Regions from separate parts of the Azotosporobacter soli genome, predicted to be linked through region 1. Evidence: riboswitches for the same ligand, from Rfam matches in the RefSeq annotation. Region 1 holds a riboswitch; each other region holds the start of a gene.
The links. A riboswitch is a leader RNA that binds a small molecule or an ion and turns the genes downstream of it on or off. The one in region 1 is predicted to bind lysine.
Positions count from the first base shown of each region.

Region 2: linked by a shared signal. The riboswitch ahead of dapB (4-hydroxy-tetrahydrodipicolinate reductase) and the one ahead of QTL79_RS17470 (amino acid permease) in region 1 are both predicted to bind lysine.
Region 3: linked by a shared signal. The riboswitch ahead of QTL79_RS17310 (diaminopimelate decarboxylase) and the one ahead of QTL79_RS17470 (amino acid permease) in region 1 are both predicted to bind lysine.

Region 1 covers NZ_JAUAOA010000033.1:13,778-17,913, forward strand. The annotation lists gene QTL79_RS17460 ((Fe-S)-binding protein) at 1-414, shown strand, start outside; gene QTL79_RS17465 (sugar diacid recognition domain-containing protein) at 452-1,525, opposite strand; lysine riboswitch at 1,673-1,848, shown strand; gene QTL79_RS17470 (amino acid permease) at 1,975-3,399, shown strand; gene QTL79_RS17475 (bacteriohemerythrin) at 3,426-3,845, opposite strand; gene QTL79_RS17480 (D-alanyl-D-alanine carboxypeptidase family protein) at 3,941-4,136, opposite strand, start outside.
Region 2 covers NZ_JAUAOA010000005.1:141,806-145,941, reverse strand. The annotation lists gene QTL79_RS07195 (polyribonucleotide nucleotidyltransferase) at 1-215, shown strand, start outside; gene QTL79_RS07190 (M16 family metallopeptidase) at 399-1,655, shown strand; gene dut (dUTP diphosphatase) at 1,636-2,085, shown strand; lysine riboswitch at 2,172-2,347, shown strand; gene dapB (4-hydroxy-tetrahydrodipicolinate reductase) at 2,462-3,268, shown strand; gene QTL79_RS07175 (aspartate-semialdehyde dehydrogenase) at 3,271-4,136, shown strand, end outside.
Region 3 covers NZ_JAUAOA010000032.1:5,911-10,046, reverse strand. The annotation lists gene fumC (class II fumarate hydratase) at 1-1,213, shown strand, start outside; lysine riboswitch at 1,288-1,457, shown strand; gene QTL79_RS17310 (diaminopimelate decarboxylase) at 1,593-2,876, shown strand; gene QTL79_RS17305 (IclR family transcriptional regulator) at 3,010-3,780, shown strand; gene buk (butyrate kinase) at 3,882-4,136, shown strand, end outside.

The sequences.
Region 1 (4,136 bases):
GAAATCAGCGAATTTCTTGTGGATATCGCAAAATTCGATCGCAGCAAGTTAGGCAAAGTCGCTGCGACCGTAACCATGCACGACCCCTGTCACATGGCGCGCGGCATTAAGGTAACGAAACAACCGCGTGAGATTTTGCAAGCCATTCCCGGCGTAACGTTCGCCGAGATGAAAGAACCTGCCCGTTGCTGCGGCGCCGGTGGTTCCTTCAGTCTCGCCAACTATGAACTCTCACGCAAGATTAACGACCGCAAGGTTGCCGATATCGCATCAACCAAGGCCGATATCGTCGCCACAAGCTGCGGCAGTTGCCGGATGCACATTACAGATGGTCTGATCCAAAACGGCATGACACAGGATTCGCTCCATGTTATCCAGCTTCTCGATCAATCGTACCAGGCCGGAGCAAAATAAAACGATAAAAAGCCAGATGCAGCAGCATCTGGCTTTTTTATCGTTTACGGGCCGGCACTTCAACCCATACGGTCGTACCGCCGCCGGGCTGAGAGATAATTTCAAACTCGCCCTGCAACAATTCCACCCGTTCCTGCATACCGTGAATGCCAAGGCAGGGTCTGCCGTCAACCGCTTTATTCAGTATCGTCCGCTCGAAGCCTTTTCCGTCATCTTGCACGCGACAATAAAGACGACGTTGTTTTTTGCCGATGCAAATCCAAACCTGACTGGCCTCGGCATGCTTCGCAATATTAGTCAGCGCCTCCTGAACGATGCGGTATAAAGCGGTCTCGATCTCCGGCAAGAAACGACAACCTGCAACTTCGCTCACATCCAACTGCACATTGATGCCATATTGTTTAGCGTATGTTTCCGCATAGCGCTGCAGCGCCGGTGCAAGTCCGAGATCATCGAGTAAAAGCGGACGAAGCTCTACCGCTAAACGGTGAACCGCATCCAACGTTCCCGCCGCCACCTCTCGCATCGCCAGCACTTTTTCCCGCCACGCTTCCTCCGGCATCTGTTCCGCCAGCAAACGCAAGCCCATTATAATGGAAGTCAATGATTGGCTGGTTTCATCGTGAAGCTCGCGAGATATCTTGCGTCGCTCTTCTTCCTGAACGCGAATAATCTGATTCAGCAGGCTGGACTGCAGCTCTTTTTTCTCCCGCAATGTCTTCAGCAGTAGTTGCTGGCGTTCGTTCGCCTCCAGTGCCGCGGCAACGAAACGGGCTGCCAGTCTGGCATAAGGCGCCGCAGTCTCCGGTTGCCCTGTGACGCCGATGAATCCAGCCCTGCGATTGCGATAACGGATCGCAACGTTAAATCCGCTGCGCACGCCCGGCCATTTTTTCTCATCAGCCTCGCTAACGGAAAATTCTTCGGCCAGACTGCCGGTTAAATGAAGCGCAGCCGCTTCATGCAATTTACCAATTCGTTCCGGACTAAATGAAGCAATAATAATGCCGTCTTCATCGACAATATTTACATTTTTGTTTAATTCCGCTGCAATAATATCCACCAATGATTGGGCGAATTTCGCGTCAAGAATGGGTTCCTTTTTTGCCATACGCAGCCTCCCTTTACTTTACTCCTCTTTTATCATATGGTTTCAGACGTTTAACGTCAATGTATACAGTATCACGGACATTTTTCCGGTTTGTTCAATTGACAAGCACCTTTTTTTCCTTTACAATTAAGTGGAAATTAATAGGGCGTGTAGGATAGAGGCGCGGGTGTCATCAGTATCTTCGGGGAGCAGGCAACAAGGATCCGAAGTGAAAGGGGCAACTGCCGAAGCAGGATATTTTGCCAAAGAATTTCTTGCTGGGCTTGCATCGAACAGATGCTGGACTGTCATCGAAAGCAATACGATGAAGCGCTATCTCACAGCAACGCAAGCTTCGCGTTCGTCGGAATGTGAGAATTGTAATGGTTGTGGGCGTAGAGCCTCGCAACCATTTTTCTTTTTTTAGAAAAGCTCGCACTTATTATTATTTTTACAAGGAGGTATCTTCCATGTCTAACGAAAATTCATTATTGTCGCAAATGATGCCGCAGAAAGAGTCTCTGCGCCGCGACATGAAATCCCGCCATCTGATGATGATCTCTATCGGCGGCACGATCGGCACCGGCCTTTTTCTCGGTTCCGGTCAAACGATCAACCAAGCCGGCCCGCTTGGTGCACTGCTGGCCTATCTGTTTGGCGGCTTCATCATGTATCTGGTCTTGCTTTGCCTCGGCGAGCTGACGGTAGCAATGCCGGTTTCCGGTTCTTTTCAAAGTTATGCGACTCGTTTTATTTCTCCGGCGGCCGGTTTCACTACCGGTTGGCTATACTGGATCAACTGGGCGATTTGCATCGCGGCCGATTTTACCGCCGCCGGCATCATTATGAACAATTGGTTCCCCATGGTATCTACATGGATCTGGTGCGCCGTGTTCGCAGTAGTCCTTGCCGTATTGAATCTCGTTTCCGTTAAAGCTTATGGCGAAGCGGAATTTTGGTTTGCCAGCATCAAGGTTGCCGCGATCATCGGCTTCATTATTGCAGGCGCGAGTATGATGTTTGGTTTTAACAGCGGTCATGAAGCGCTGATGTTCAGCAATTTCAACACCGGCGGCGAGGGAATCTTTCCTAACGGCTTCAATGCCGTCTTCCTGACGATGGTTGCTGTTGTTTATTCCTTCCAAGGCGCAGAACTGGTTGGCATCGCCGCCGGTGAATGCGACAACCCCGGCAAGCATGTCCCCCGCGTTATCAAAGGCATCACGGCCCGCATCATCATTTTCTACGTTCTGGCGATGGGCGTTTTAGCCGGTACGATTCCCTGGCAGGAGGCCGGCGTTCTTGAAAGCCCGTTTGCACACGTGTTCGGCATGATGGGCATGCCGATCGCAAAAGATATTATGAGCTTCGTCGTTATGACCTCCGCGTTGTCGGCAGGAAATTCAGCGCTTTACGCCTGCTCGCGTCTTCTCTGGTCGATGTCCAAAGAGGGTCTGGCGCCGCAGTGGTTGGGCAATCTGACGAAACGGGATGTGCCTTATAACGGCATTTTCTTGACGCTGGCGTTGGCCTGCATGTCACTGTTGACCAGTGCCTACGCAGCCGACAGCGTTTACCTCTGGCTAATGTCCAGCACCGGCGTAACCGGCTGCCTGATCTGGGTAATCATCGGCTGGTGCCAGTTAAACTTCCGCAAAGAGTTTATTGCCAAAGGCGGCAGCCTGAAAGATTTGACCTTCCGCACACCGCTCTACCCGTTGGTTCCCCTTCTTGTTATCTTCCTCAATCTCGGCGTCGTAGCCAGTCTCTGGCTGGACGAAACACAGCACATCGTTTTATACACCGGTATCCCCGCTGTAATCGCCACTTATTTCTATTATGTGCTGTTCATGGGGAAAAATTCTCAAGCAGCAGCAAAGACAAAAGCAAGCTAAAAGACGGCCCCCTGCGGGCCGTCTTTTTATTGTTCCAGCTTATTTTTGAAAAACTCACTGTAGCGCTTGTCGACGATCAGGATATGATTATCGATCCACTCTTTGACAAAAGAAAATATCGGAAACGATAGGGCCAGTTCTCCGCCTTCATGTTTAGTCAAAAGCGCCGTTACCTCTTTGATAAAATAACCATGCGCTTTTTGATGCTCCTCATATTCGGGATAGTGATGTTTTTTCATCAACTCTTCTTCCGCGGTAAAATGATATTGTACATAATCAAGCAAATCCTGCAGCACTTCCGCCGTTAGTTTGCGTTCCTGTTCTAACGTTTCGCACTCGAAGATATTTGTATATAAATCATTAAAACGCTGCAGCAGTTGCTGATGTTCCTGATCAAATTGTTTTACCCCGGTTTGATACTTCTCATTCCATTTTAAAATTGACATGTAACAAAGCCTCCCCTACTGCTGATCCTTTCTTTATCCATTTCTACAGATAAAGCCAAACCCCTTTTTCCCCAGTAAGTGATTTGTATCCTCTTTTACTGAATGCCAAGCGTCTTAAAACCGTATTCCAAGAGTCTCGCTGCATCCGCCCAGCGCTGCGGGCTATTTAAAACCACCGCAATCAACTGAACGCCGCCGCGCTCTGCGCCGGCGACCAAACATTCGCCGGCCTCTCGCGTGTAACCGGTTTTAACGCCGTTCGCTCCCGCAAAACGACCCAGTAGGCGATTC
Region 2 (4,136 bases), on a different contig from region 1:
TTGGCGCATTTGTCGAAATCCTGCCGGGTAAAGAAGGCCTGGTTCATATTTCGCAGTTGGCGCGTGAACGTGTTGCCAAAGTTGAAGATGTCGTTAGTGTTGGCGATGTTATAACGGTTAAGGTCAGCGAAGTGGATCGTCAGGGCCGTGTGAACTTGTCAAGAAAAGACTTGCTGCCGGTCGAAGGCGAAAAGAAGCCTGAAGCGGCTAATTAATAGGGACTTATGAAAAAGGGCTGTCTCGAGATGGGCGTTTATCCGCTTGTCAGGGACAGCCTTTTTAGACTGCAAAAGGAAATGCTACTATTTGTGATTCTGTTGTGAGCAGGGGTTTTTCTATTGCGTCGCGAACCGTTCTTATAGCGAAGTTTGAAATCAGTCTACGAGGGAGCGCTTAGCATGTACCAAAAATCAGTCTTGCCTAACGGAATTGTTCTGGTGACGGAAACAATTCCCTACGTTAAATCCATTTCTTTAGGTGCCTGGATTAAAGCGGGCTCTAGATTTGAAACGATTGAAAATCAGGGAATATCGCATTTTATGGAACATATGATGTTCAAGGGGACGAAAAAGCGTTCAGCGAAGGAAATTGCGGAAACGATTGATTCGGTCGGCGGACAAATCAATGCTTTTACGGCCAAGGAACATACTTGTTATTATTTAAAGATGGTGGACTCTCATCTTGCATTAGCGGTCGATGTTTTAAGCGATATGTTGCTCCGGGCCGATTTTTCTGAAACGGATATTGCAAAAGAACGGGAAGTTGTCAAAGAAGAAATCCATATGTATGAAGATACGCCGGATGAGCTGGTGCATGATTTGCATATGGAACGTGTCTGGCCAGAGCATACGTTAGGGCGAAAAATATTAGGCACGCTGCAAACTGTTGATGCATTCGATCAAGAAAAACTGCGCGCTTATTATGATGCATATTATCGACCGGAGAATATCGTGATTGCGGCGGCAGGAAATTTGACGCATGAAGCATTAAAGACGATGCTTGAGGAGTCACTCTGTTTATCGCCGACTGTAACACATGAGACCGGACGTTGCCCGGCGCCGCTTTTTCAAAATGGAACCAGTTTTCATGAAAAAGCGATCGAGCAAACGCATATTTGTTTAAGCACGCCGGGATTGCCGCAAGGGTCGCCAGAAATTTATACGTTGCACATTTTGAATAACATTTTAGGCGGCGGCATCAGTTCGCGTCTTTTCCAAACAATCCGAGAAGAAATGGGACTGGCTTATTCGGTTTATTCGTATCAGACCAATTATAGCGACGCAGGCTTATTTGGCATTTATGCAGGTACGCGTCCCGAAAACGGTCAAGAAGTATTGCGTGTTATCAAAGCGACGCTCGAGGAACTGCGCACGAATGGCATTTCAAAATCTGAACTCTTAAAGGCGAAGGAGCAGTTAAAAGGAAATTTGCTTTTAGGCTTGGAAAGTTCAAGTAGCCGGATGTCACGTCTTGGAAAACTAGAAATCATAATGGGAAAATATGTGACGCTTGAAGAAGTCGTGAATAAAATTGACGCGGTTACTTGCGAGTCATTGCAAAAAATGATTAACGGACTATTTTGTGCCGGACAAATATGTTTAACCGTACTCGGGCCGCAGCGTGAAGGAGTGACCTATGAATTTACGGGGTTTTAAATTTATCGGCGCATACCAAGACCAAGGTCTTAAATTGCCGAAACGTAAGACGATGCGTAGTGCCGGCTACGATTTTTCCGCTGCAAAAACGGTAGAGTTGTTGCCGGGAAAAGTCACGCTCGTACCCACTGGAATCAAAGCTTATATGCAAAACGATGAATACCTTGGCATTCATATCCGTTCGGGTCTGGCTTTACGGCATATGTTGAGCTTAATCAACGGACAGGGCATCATCGACTGTGATTATTATGACAACCCGGATAATGAAGGGCATATCATGATTGCGATTGTTAACCATGGCACCGAGGCGGTTACGATTGAGGCGGGGACGAGAATTGCACAGGGCGTTTTTTATAAATATCTCTGTGTAGATCAGGAAGAGGAATCAGGAACGCAACGAATCGGCGGTTTTGGCAGTACCGGAGAATAAAGCGGCAAATATAAATGAGAAAACTTGACACCGCGCATGGAATTAGATAAAATATGTTTTAACTAAACATAAGACGCATCCTCGTAGGATGGAATAGAGGCGCGGAGCTCAATAGTACCTTCAGGGAGAGTGGAATCGAAGATCTGAGGAGAAAGGGTGCTTTGCCGAAGCAATGTATGGCCGAAATATATTGCTGGGCTTGTACTGAATAAGTATAAGACTGTCATTGAAAGCTTGCTTTCGGTGGAGTGCTATCTCATCTAAGACGTGGCAAACAGTTTGTTTGTTATTGCCTTAGCCGTTGTCTATTAGACACCTGATGAGATTTTGGACTCGTCGGGTGTTTTCTATTTTAAAAATAAGGGGTGTAGTGAAAATGATTAAAGTTGTGGTATGCGGCGCGTTGGGAAAGATGGGTCGTGAAGTGGTTAAAGCCGTTCAACAAGCCGATGGGCTTGTTTTGGCTGGTGCAGTCGACTTAAACGGAAAGGGACAAGACATTGGCGAATGCGCAGGACTTGGCTCAATTGGCATCACGGTTGACCGGGAGTTGGAAACTACGCTGAAACGCAATGCGGCCGATGTTGTCGTCGACTTTACTGTTCCGCAATCGGTGATGAATAATATCCGTACTGCGACAGCGCATAAGGTGTATCCGGTCGTCGGTACGACGGGATTGAGCGAAAACGACTTGAAGGAAATCGACGACTTGTGTCGTGCACAGGGGATAGCGGCTTTGATTGCACCGAACTTTGCCATCGGAGCCATTTTGCTGATGCAACTGGCCGAACAGGCGGTGCGTTTTTTTCCGCAGGTTGAAATCATCGAATTGCATCACGATCAAAAATTGGATGCGCCTTCGGGCACGGCGTTGCATACGGCTGAAAAACTGGCTGCTATCCGAGGTAAGTTGGCGCAGGGGCATCCCGATGAAGAGGAAAAGATTTCCGGTGCGCGCGGCGCTGATTATGAAGGAATACGGCTGCATAGCGTGCGTTTGCCTGGGTATGTCGCGCACGAAGAAGTTATCTTCGGTGGACTCGGACAAACGTTGACGATACGGCATGACTCAATTTCACGCGAATCATTTATGCCGGGCGTCGTTCTTGCTTGCAAAAGCATCATGCAATTTACAGGACTTGTCCATGGTTTAGATAAAATAATGGCGATAAGGGGCGAATAAGAATGAAAAAGTATAATGTAGCGATTGTCGGTGCGACGGGAGCGGTTGGTCAGGAGTTTCTCGAGCTGATCCAAGAGCGAAAATTTCCTTTTGCCGAATTGAAATTGTTGGCGTCCAAACGCTCGGCTGGCCGAAAAATCGATTTTATGGGCAAGACTTACACAGTAGAAGAAACAACCGACGATTCGTTTGCTGGCGTTGAGATCGCACTCTTCGCGGGCGGTTCAGCCAGTACTGTATTTGCACCGGCAGCCGTTCGTCATGGCGCGGTAGTCATCGACAACTCCAGTGCGTTTCGCATGGATCCGCAAGTCCCGTTGGTGGTGCCGGAAGTGAATCCGGAAGCGTTGCGCGAACATAAAGGCATTATTGCCAATCCAAACTGTTCGACGATCATTATGGTCATGGCGCTAAAACCATTGCACGATAGGGGGATTATCAAACGTGTTGTGGTTTCGACTTATCAGGCCGTGTCGGGGGCGGGCAAAGAAGGCATTGAGGAACTTGAGCAGCAAACGGCGGCAACGGTGCGAAAAGAAGCAGTCGAAGCAAAGATATTGCCTAGCGCTAGCCTGGATAAGCACTATCAAATTGCTTTCAATTTGATTCCGCAGATAGACGTTTTTCTCGAAAGTGGCTATACTAAAGAAGAAATGAAAATGGTAAACGAAACGCGTAAGATTTTAAATGAAAAAAATCTGGCCATCACTGCGACTACGATTCGAGTGCCGGTTTATCGCAGCCACTCAGAATCGGTGAATATTGAATTCGAAAAAGCGATCGAAGTGGAGGAAGCAAAGAAATTGCTGGCGGAATTTCCCGGCGTCGTAGTGCAGGATGATCCTGCAGAGATGGAATATCCAATGCC
Region 3 (4,136 bases), on a different contig from region 1:
CGAAGTAAATAAAGAACTAGGCGTGTTGCCGCCGAACATTGCCGATGCGATTATTGCGGCCTGCGATGAGTTGGCAGAAGGAAAACTGGCGGGAAATTTTCCTCTCTCGGTTTGGCAGACCGGCAGTGGAACGCAATTTAATATGAACATCAATGAAGTCTTGGCAAACCGGGCCAGCCAACTGTTGGGTGAAAAAGTCCATCCGAATGATCATGTGAACAAGTCGCAAAGCTCAAATGATGTTTTTCCTACCGCGCTGCACATGGTCGGCGTGCATCTGCTGCGCGTGCAGTTATTTCCGGCGATGCAAGCATTGGAAACGGTATTGTGGCAAAAGGCCGAAGCGTTTGCCGCCGTCGTCAAGATTGGTCGTACGCATTTGATGGATGCAACGCCATTGACGCTAGGACAGGAAATAAGCGCTTGGTCTAGGATGTTGGAACGAAACAGGCAGATGCTCGAACAGGGCCTCGGGTTTATTCTTGATCTGGCGTTGGGCGGAACCGCGGTCGGGACGGGAATTAACTCGCATCCGCATTTTGCCGTGTCGGTTGCGCAAGTGATTGCACGTTTGACGGGCGAGCAATTTCGCAGTGCACCGAACAAATTTCATGCGCTGAGCAGCAAGGATGAGATCGCGGTCGTGCATGGCATGCTGAAGGCGCTAGCCGCCGATTTGATGAAAATTGCCAACGATGTGCGTTGGTTGGCCAGTGGGCCGCGCTGCAGCATTGGTGAAATAACAATACCGGAAAACGAACCCGGAAGTTCGATCATGCCGGCCAAAGTAAATCCAACGCAAGCGGAAGCGCTGACGATGGTCGTAACCCAAGTGTTTGGCAATGATGCAACGGTCGGTTTTGCCGCTAGCCAAGGGAATTTTCAGTTGAATGTCTTTATGCCGGTGCTTGCCTATAATCTGGTACAGTCGATTCGCCTATTAAGTGATGCAATGGATTCGTTCCGGGGTCATTGCGTGGCCGGGATTGAACCGAACCGGGAACGGATTTCACATAATTTGAATCAATCGCTGATCCTAATTACCGGACTGGTTCCTTTGATTGGCTATGACCGGGCCGCAGAAATTGCAAAACGGGCGGCCAAGGAAGGCATCACGCTGCGCGAGGCGGCGCTGGCCAGTGGATACGTTAACGAGTCTGACTATGATTCATATATGGATCCGGTGAAGTTGGTTAAACCGACATTAGGTTAAACCTGCAAAGGAGGCGTATTGACAACCACTCTCATTGTGATTATACTGATAAGCAGATGACAAGTGAATATTGCCACCGAGATAGAGGTGCGGCAACCAATAGTAACTGTCCTGAGCAGCCAGCGATGAAGGAGAGAGAAAGGGGCGGCCGCCGAAGTGAAAAGTTAAGGCAATTCTTTTTGCTGGTTCTGTATTGAATAAGTACTGAACTGTCACCCCATAGGGGTGGAGTGCTATCTTGCAGCGCTGAATCCTGTAAATAAGGATTTAAAGCGGTTTGCGAGATAATGCGCGAACCGCTTTTTTGTATAAAGGGTGACTCCATTTCTTTGGCGACGGAATCTTGTTGAAGTAAGGGACTTTGTAGGAGGAATGACTCATGGCGGAAAAGAAAGTACCATTCAATTTGGCGCAAGTGCAAGAAATCACTCGGACTTATCCGACTCCGTTTCATATCTATGACGAAGAAGGAATTCGCACGAATGCACGCCGTCTTAAGGCTGCTTTTTCCTGGGCACCGGAGTTTAAGGAATACTTTGCTGTTAAGGCCACTCCGAACCCATATCTTCTGGCGTTGCTTAAGGAGGAAGGTTTTGGCGCAGATTGCAGTTCGCTGGCAGAACTATATTTGGCGCAAGCTGCCGGAATCGGCGGCGAAGAAATCATGTTTTCGTCAAATGCGACGCCGGCTAACGAGTATCAGGCGGCGGTCGACATGGGCGCGGTTATCAATCTTGATGACATCAGTCACATCGAATATTTGACGGAACATGTCGGCATGCCGGAGATGATCTCGTTTCGCTATAATCCGGGTCCTTTGATGGCTGGAGGAAATGACATCATTGGCTATCCGGAAGAGGCGAAATATGGCCTGACCAAAGAGCAGATTCTGCAAGCGTATCCGATGGCAAAAGCCAAAGGCGCTACCCGCTTCGGCTTGCATACGATGGTGATTTCGAACGAACTCAGCCCGGATGGCTTTGTCACAACGGCCAAGATGATGTTTGACCTGATTGGCGAAATTTATGAAAAAACCGGCATCCGAATGGAATTGGTCGACTTTGGTGGCGGAATCGGCGTGCCGTACCGGCCTGAGCAGGAGGCTGTCGACCTTGAATATGTCGGGGAAGGTGTGCGGCGCGCTTATGAGGAAATGATTTTTGCAAAAGGTCTGGCGCCGCTCAAAATTACGATGGAGTGCGGTCGTATGATTACTGGACCGTACGGTTATCTGGTGGCGACCGCGTTACATAAAAAAGAAATCTACAAGAATTATGTCGGACTCGATGCTTGCATGGCCAATTTGATGCGTCCTGCCTTATACGGTTCTTATCATCACATCACCGTGCTGGGAAAAGAAGGCTTGCCGTGCGATCATGTGTATGATGTGACGGGATCGTTATGTGAGAACAATGATAAGTTTGCGGTGGACCGGGAACTGCCGGAAATCAACAGGGGCGATGTTGTGGTGATTCATGACGCAGGTGCACATGGGCATGCGATGGGCTTCAATTATAATGGCAAGCTGCGTTCGGCGGAATTGCTGCTTCGGCCGGATCATAGCGTAAAATTGATACGCCGTGCGGAAACGTTGGCTGATCATTTTGCGACGCTCGATTTTCCAGGGGCTGCACTCGATATGTCGTCAATATTGAAGAAATGAACTTTTTGAAACAGGCCGCTAGAGGCCTGTTTTTTGCTTTTTGCTTCTATCCTCGACCTTTTAACTGGACAGGATGCTTGCGGCGCGGTATCCTGAATGAAGGGCAACGTCGGAAAAAGAAAGGAATGAAATTGTGGCTGGGGAAAAAGAAAAAGTCCACTCGCTTGACCGAGCGCTTGATCTATTATTGTTGTTTCAGCAAGAAGGGAGAGAACTGGGCGTGACGCAAATTGCTGCATTGCTCGGTATGCAAAAAAGCACGGTGCATCGCAGCTTGTCGACGCTCGAAGCAAAAGGGTTCGTGCAGCAAAATCAGGAAAGTGGACGCTACTGGCTTGGCTTACGGTTATATTCTCTTGGCATGATGGTGCGGGATAAACTGCCGTTAGCCGGCTTACTTGCTCCATATGCAAAACAGTTGGCGCAAAGTTATCGTGAAGCGGTTCATTTATCGGTGCTTGACCGTACGGCAGAGCAGCCAAGGCATATCGTTATTGACAAAGTGGAAAGTTCGCAGGTGCTTAGTTTGACGCCGCCGGTCGGCTCAAGCGAGCCTTGCCATTGTTCTGCCGGTGGAAAGTGTTTGTTGGCCTTCAGCTCATCTGACTATCTGGCTCGCTTCGAAGGCGTCGAGTTACAGGCTTTTACGCCGCATACCATTACAAGTTGGGAAAAGTTGAAAGAGGAATTGGCGAAAATTCGCCGGCAGGGATACAGTATCTCGGATGAGGAGCTTGAAATGGGGTTGACGTGCATTGCGACGCCAATTCTTGCCCGCGGCAGTGAAATCGTTGCAGCGCTCAGTATGTCAGGACCTACCTCGAGGATGAAATCAGAGTCTTTTCTTGAAATGGTGGAAGAATTGAAACGGATTACTAAACAAATATCGAATGATTTATTGTAATTTTCCGCGATTTGCAGCAGGAGATGAGTGTTGCAAGTCGAATATTTATCGATGTAAATCGGAACGGTGTTCCGTATAGCGGGAAATATGGAGGCGTGCGCATGATTTTAGTAATTAATCCAGGAGCGACATCGACTAAATTTGCTGTATATGACGGAGAAACAGTATGCTTTAAACAAACGGTGGAACATTCGGCAGCGGACATCGGATGCTTTGTCCATCTTGCTGATCAACATCAGTACAGACTGGATCTGATCCTTGGCGAACTGAAACTAAAAGGGATCGAACGGACGGAACTGACGGCGGTCGTGGCGCGTGGCGGACTTTTAAAACCACTGGCTGGCGGTACGTACCGG